3 regions of the Paenibacillus sp. PsM32 genome follow, and region 3 is predicted to be linked to each of the others. Evidence: predicted binding sites of a transcription regulator. Region 3 holds the regulator's gene; each other region holds the start of a gene.
The links. The regulator Rex, encoded in region 3, represses fermentation and respiration genes when NADH is low (regulators of the CRP and FNR family bind a similar motif). The targets are predictions, from matches to a motif close to TTGTGAAATATTTCACAA.
Positions count from the first base shown of each region.

Region 1: a site for Rex is predicted at 1,174-1,191, ahead of QCD85_RS09700 (cytochrome ubiquinol oxidase subunit I). Genes of this name have one in related genera too.
Region 2: a site for Rex is predicted at 1,153-1,170, ahead of QCD85_RS19475 (TorD/DmsD family molecular chaperone). Genes of this name have one in related genera too.

Region 1 covers NZ_JARUWY010000003.1:420,814-423,092, forward strand. The annotation lists gene QCD85_RS09700 (cytochrome ubiquinol oxidase subunit I) at 1-1,099, opposite strand, end outside; gene QCD85_RS09705 (LrgB family protein) at 1,316-2,005, opposite strand; gene QCD85_RS09710 (CidA/LrgA family protein) at 2,002-2,279, opposite strand, start outside.
Region 2 covers NZ_JARUWY010000012.1:63,680-65,958, reverse strand. The annotation lists gene QCD85_RS19485 (1-phosphofructokinase family hexose kinase) at 1-122, shown strand, start outside; gene QCD85_RS19480 (hypothetical protein) at 128-328, opposite strand; gene QCD85_RS19475 (TorD/DmsD family molecular chaperone) at 468-1,139, opposite strand; gene mobA (molybdenum cofactor guanylyltransferase) at 1,377-2,024, opposite strand; gene QCD85_RS19465 (MFS transporter) at 2,128-2,279, shown strand, end outside.
Region 3 covers NZ_JARUWY010000002.1:429,758-432,036, reverse strand. The annotation lists gene dinG (ATP-dependent DNA helicase DinG) at 1-799, shown strand, start outside; gene QCD85_RS07735 (redox-sensing transcriptional repressor Rex) at 796-1,443, shown strand; gene QCD85_RS07730 (amidohydrolase) at 1,436-2,279, shown strand, end outside.

The sequences.
Region 1 (2,279 bases), on a different contig from region 3:
AATACCATTTCGGTGCTTGTTCTACTTTGCGTCGGAACATTAGATACACACCATAAGCAGATAAAGCGATCATTAACATGCCGCTAGCCACCATAATACGGAAACTCCAAAATGTTGTTTTGACAGGTGGTATGTAATTGCCTTCGCCATATTTTTGCTCATACTGAGCTTGAAGTTCTTTCATCCCTGTCACAGAACCTGTGAATTTTCCATATGATAGATAACTGAGTAATCCTTTAAGCGGAAAGTTAATCTCGAATGTATTTTGTTGCATCTTGGTATCAATTCCACCTACTAACATCCAGGGCGCTTTTTCAGCAGTAGTGTTCCATACCCCTTCAGCAGCAGCCATTTTCATCGGTTGCGTTTCTACTAGATATTGAGCTTGAGAGTGACCGCTAAAAGCTACTCCTAACGATGATACGATGCCTACAATAATCGCAATTTGAAATGACTTGCGGAATACGTCAATATCTTCACGCCGCAACATTTTATATGCGCTGATTCCTGCCATAAGAAAGGCTGAAGTAACAAAAGCACCAAATACGGTATGTGGAAATTCAACCAACACCTGACCGTTGGTAATAAGAGCAAAAAAGTCATTCATTTCGGCACGTCCATTATTGATCGTGAATCCGACAGGATGTTGCATAAACGAATTCGCTGTTAAGATCCAGAACGCAGATAGTGTGGTTCCGAATGCGACTAGCCAGATACATAATAAATGTACTTTGGCAGACAAGCGTTCCCAACCAAAGATCCATAATCCAATAAAAGTAGACTCCAGAAAAAAGGCAAATAAAGCTTCTACTGCAAGTGGTGCACCAAACACATCACCTACAAAACGTGAATAATTAGACCAGTTCATGCCAAATTGAAATTCTTGAAAAATCCCTGTAACCACCCCAACAGCAAAGTTGATCAAAAACAGCTTGCCCCAAAACTTGGTCATTAATTTGTACTGATCTTTTTTAGTGATAACATACATCGTTTCCATAATAGCTACCAACAATACGAGCCCAATCGATACCGGTACAAAGAAAAAGTGAAATACGGTCGTTAGCGCGTACTGAATCCGGGATAGCATAAGAACATCCATCCGATAACTTCCTTTCTTTTCTGAAAATTGATTAAAAAACTAAATACATTGTAGTCAAAAAGTAATAGATACGATTGTGATTAAAATCACAAATTTTCTTTGAAAATGTAACAAAAAGTGACAAAATGTGATTGAGATCACAAAATAAAAAAAGCCGATGAAATTCATCGACTTTGAGATCACTACTTTTATGCTATTTATTTACATCATAAGAACTTAATGATAGATCGCTACTAATATTAATGGCCCGATAAAAGAAGAGACAATCGCACTAATCGTTAATGCTAGAGATCCCATAGACACTGCTATTTCTCCGTGTTCAAGAGCTTTAGCTGTTCCCAGTGCATGGGATGAGACACCTAGCGCAATCCCGACACTAATCGCATTTTTAACCCGAAATAATTTCAGGCAACCAAGCCCCAAAATAACCCCTGTAAAGCCAGCAATCATTACAAAGACAGAAGTAAGCGAAGCTTCTCCACCCAAATTATTCGAAATTTGAAGAGCAACAGGTGTCGTAACAGACTTAGGAATAATAGAAATAATATAAGGTTCACTGAATCCTAATACCAAAGCCATGCCCACTCCACTCAGCATTCCTACGACAACACCAATTAATGAACTTCCCAGAATAGATAACCCGTACTGCTTGAACAAATGTCGTTGTCGATATAGCGGATACGCTAATGCTACCACAGCAGGCCCCATTAATTTACTGATCCATTCTCCACCGATCATATAAGTAGAATACGAAGTATGCGTAAGTAGTAAAATAACAACAATCATAAAAGTGGTTGTTAGTACAGGAATTAGAATCGATATCCGTACATGTTTGTACAATAGACTAGCTACAACATATAGCGCCAACGTCATCGCAATCATTAATAAAGCTATACCTATATTCATTTGTGCTGATCTCTACTTTCATAGATCAATTTGTGTTCAGGTATAGGAGCAGGCGATTGTGTATTGGATTTGGATCGATCAGCCAGTGCAATAAGCCACTGTGCTACAAAACCTGTAATTCCGATCGTGAACAATGTACTAATAACAACAATTAGAATCAATAATAGTCCTTTACCTGCAAATAAATCGAGATGCTCTATAACTCCTACTGTCGCCGGGATAAAAAACAACGGTAAATAGAACAGTAAAGTATTGGCTCCTGTCTGAATCCACT
Region 2 (2,279 bases), on a different contig from region 3:
AGATGCTTCGATATGGCGCTGCTTGCGGAAGTGCATGTGCCCTTCAACCGATCGCTGGCAAAGTAGATCTACAAGACGTACAACATATCCTTCAGCACATAAAAATAACCCCTGAGTCATGATACACTCAGGGGATTTTGGTGTGCGAACCAAATCGAACATCCATATAAATATGACCTGTATCCCCATCGCTCACCACAAAATTAATTTCTTGTGGCACTAATTCTTTTAACGCATACTGACGCGCCCAATCGAGCGATGGAAATTCCGCTTTTCTGTCTACTGCTTTTACGACAATACATTGTTTGAGGCAATGATATTTATTCAAGGCAGTAAACCTCCCTTATCAATCATTAGACCACAGCAACTCATTTGACACATCTAATTGGAAAAAAATTACTTGTTTCTGTATAAGATAAAAAAATCCCTATTTCAGATGACACTCTTCATGAAATAGGGATTACTCTTTACGTTAAGCGAGTAACAATCTTTTGAAGTTCTTGCAAATCATTTTGCAAATACGTTGGTAACATCTGAGCCCATTCACGATACAATGGACTGCATGTCGTTTTACCAAGCTCAGCACAGAATGAAGGAACCCATGGAATTAAATAATGTTCCAAAAATTCAATTTGCATTTGAGCGATCATTTTACGGTTAGACGAATGCATATCTGTCTCCGCAGAACGTTCAGCTAATAATGCCATAAATTCTAACTCAATACCGATATGATCATCTGTTTCGTGATCCATTTTTTTGAAAGCAATTCCTGCACGTGCATATACTGCATTAACTACAGCTTCATAAGCGGTACGTCCTTGCTCATTTGTCACATAATACGAAGCTTGAGGTGGATAACTGACCTGTTGATCTTGCTCGAACAACTGGCTGTATTCTGCACATTCTTGACGAGCATATTGCATAATATCGTTTAACATCGTATTTTCTAGCGTATTCAGCAAAGCATAGTTATTGGTAAATAGACGGTTGATTTTGGAAGCTTCTTTTTTCCATTCGATCAACTTGGACAATGTGGGTTTGCGCTCTAACATTTCACTAAGCAGACGATACGTCATTACACGACTGTACAACCATTCTTGGCGAGATTGATGCGTTTCCAGTTCTGTATACATAGTCATCTTACATCACTCCTTGTGATAATATTCACATATTTAAATAATTGAATTCCGACATCAAAGGTTTGAAGCAATATATAGGTTTGATCGTTAGTAAACGTATACGTTGTAGTTCATCACTTGACTTTATGTTATGTCTTCATTGTACTCTATTTTCTACGAATTAGGGGTAAATTACGCATACGTTCATAAAATAGTCATGTTTGTCACGCTTTCAAAAGGACTTATGCCACAGACTGGCTACAATAAAGAAGGATATTGCTTCAAAATACGCAAAACCTGCTCATACGACTGTGGATCATTCATATTATATAAGCTATACTCCGATATACTTTGAAAAGAAGACTGTAACTTGCTCTGTGTCTGGTATAATGATTCGATCTCTACGTAATGTACCTGTTGCTGATCTAACCAATCTCGTACACGTAATTGGTTATGTTCTAACGCTAGTTGCAGTGATGGCAATACACTATGATGATAGACAGCATATAAGGGGTGAATACGCCCGGCTTGCATCGGAATAATCGCCTGTATCCCTTTGATATCGGTATGTTCTATAAGCTGTTGCATCAATACAGTACTGGCAAAAGGTAAATCACAAGCACTGACTACATACCACTCGCTTCTAATCTGTGATAGTGCTGCATGTAGACCGGCAAGCGGCCCTTGTCCGGGAAAATGATCAGGCACACTACGGATATTCAAAAATGAATAATCCGCCGTATGATTCCCTGCAATCCATAATGAAGAGACTACTGGCTGTAACGCTTTGGCTACACGTTCAATAATGGTATGATCAGCAATAGTTAATAACGCTTTATTCTGACCCATACGGCTAGATTGACCGCCTGCTAAAATAATACCTGTATATTTCAAAGAGGATCGCATGATCAATTATCCTTTCTACTCCAAAAATAAACAAAATTGGTTTGTATCCCTTTTCAACACATGCTACAGTGAATGAAATGTCTGATGAAAGGATTGGCTGGCTTTGCATCCGAATATAAACAACACTACTTTTACACCATTGCGATGGTTTACCTTTTTTATATATGGAACACTGGTTATTTTCACAAGCTTTTTTCAATTATACCTGCAAGATATCGGGATGAGCCAGAGTGAGATTGGTGCTCTGATGGCTAT
Region 3 (2,279 bases):
AAAGAAATTCCAATATATGATTGAACAGTTAGGGCTTGTAGAAGCGGAAAAAGAAGGTCGATTGATGACCGAACAGTTATCTTCACCTTTCAATTATCGTGAGCAATCGCTGTTGTTAATTCCGCGCGATTTTCCAAGTGTCAAAGGCAGTGTTGGTGATGCATTCTTTGTAGATACGTTAGCGAACTCATTAGCGGAGACTGCCAAAGCGACCAATGGACGAATGATGGTGTTATTTACCTCTTATCGGATGCTCAAGCAGGTGTATGAGCCATTGAAAGAGAAGTTATCACATAGCGATATTGCAGTATTTGGACAAGGGGTCGATGGAGGAAGTCGTACCAAGCTCACTCGAAGATTCCAAGAGCGTTCCGCTTCGGTGTTGCTGGGTACAAGTAGCTTCTGGGAAGGGGTCGATATTCCAGGCGAAGCGTTAACCTGTCTGGCGATCGTACGTTTACCTTTTCAACCGCCCAATCATCCACTGCTTGAAGCCAAAAGTGAACGGCTGAAAAAAGAAAAGAAAAATCCATTTATGAAATTATCTGTACCGCAAGCAGTTATCCGTTTCAAACAAGGTTTTGGTAGATTAGTACGGACATCTAGTGATCGGGGAATCGTTATTGTCTATGACACTCGTGTGATCGAGTCCTATTATGGCAAGCATTTTCTATATTCATTGCCCGGTCCCAAAATGGAACATATGCCGACAGAGCAGATGGTACCCCGTATTACAGAATGGCTTAGCCAGGCCGAACCTGAAAAGGAAACTGTAAATCAAGAGGGGGAGCAAGCATGAAATCCGACAAAATATCAGAAGCAGTCGTGCGAAGACTACCTGTATACCTTAGATATCTGAACGAACTTCACACACGTGAAGTTCCTACAGTGTCTTCGCAAGAACTGGGACAAAAATTAGACTTGAATCCAGCACAAATTCGCAAAGATTTAGCTTATTTTGGAGATTTTGGACGTAAAGGGATCGGTTATGATGTATCGTATTTGATTGAGAAAATACGTCATATTTTAAAATTAGATCAACAAATCAATGTGGCACTTGTAGGCGCAGGTAATCTAGGGCATGCCCTTTCTAACTATAATATGTATCTAAAAGAAACAATGAAAATCGTAGCTGTGTTTGATTCCAACGATTCGAAAGTAGGCTCTTTAATCAATACATTAGTCGTACAGCCTATTGATGAACTTGGAATTACAGTCAAAGCGAGAAGTATTCGTATCGGAATTGTTACAGTGCCTAATGTTGAAGCACAGCGTGTAGCAGATCAGTTAATTGAAGCAGGGGTCGAGGCTATTTTGAACTTTGCACCGATTATTTTGAAAGCTCCACCGCATATCCGTGTGCATACTGCTGATTTTACAACGGATTTATTAAGCCTTGCCTATTACCTGGAAGATGGAAAGGAACATGAAACTAATGAATAACACCTCGAACAAATGGGTCATCAAAAACGGTATGTTTGCTATAATGAGCGAAGAGAAATCAATGCTTTTTGGACATATGGTGATTGAAGATGGATGGATTACGTATCTTGGAGAAGAAGAACCTGTGATCGAAGAAGACACAACCGTAGTGGATGGCAATCATTTGTTCTTTATTCCGGGTCTAGTCAACAGTCATGGTCATGCAGCGATGTCCTTGTTACGTGGATATGGAGATGATCTTGCTCTACAAGTATGGTTACAAGAAAAAATGTGGCCGATGGAAGCGAAATTTACAAGTGACGATGTATACTGGGGAACTGCTCTGTCTGTGTTAGAAATGTTAAAAGGCGGCACGACTACATTCCTCGATATGTATGATCGCTCAGAACGTGTAGCCGAAGTGGTAGAACAATCCGGTATGCGTGCAGTATTGATGCGTGGTGTAATCGGCTTGTGTTCAGAAGAAGAACAAAAGCAAAAGCTAAAACAATCAATCGACTTTGCACGTGATTGGCATGGTCAAGCGAATGGACGTATTACAACGATGATGTCTCCACATGCACCGTATACTTGTCCACCTGCATACATCGAACAATTTGTACAAGCAGCTCATGATTTGGATTTGCCGCTGCATACACATATGTCTGAGACACTAGCAGAAGTTCAATTAAACGTTACAGATTATGGATTACGTCCTGTAGCTCATTTGGAGAAATTAGGATTTTTCACTCGTCCAGCATTGTTAGCTCATGCTGTTCATTTGAATGATGAAGAGATCGAAGTACTTGCTGAGAATAAAGTAGCGATCTCTCATAACCCGGGCAGTAACCTCAAAT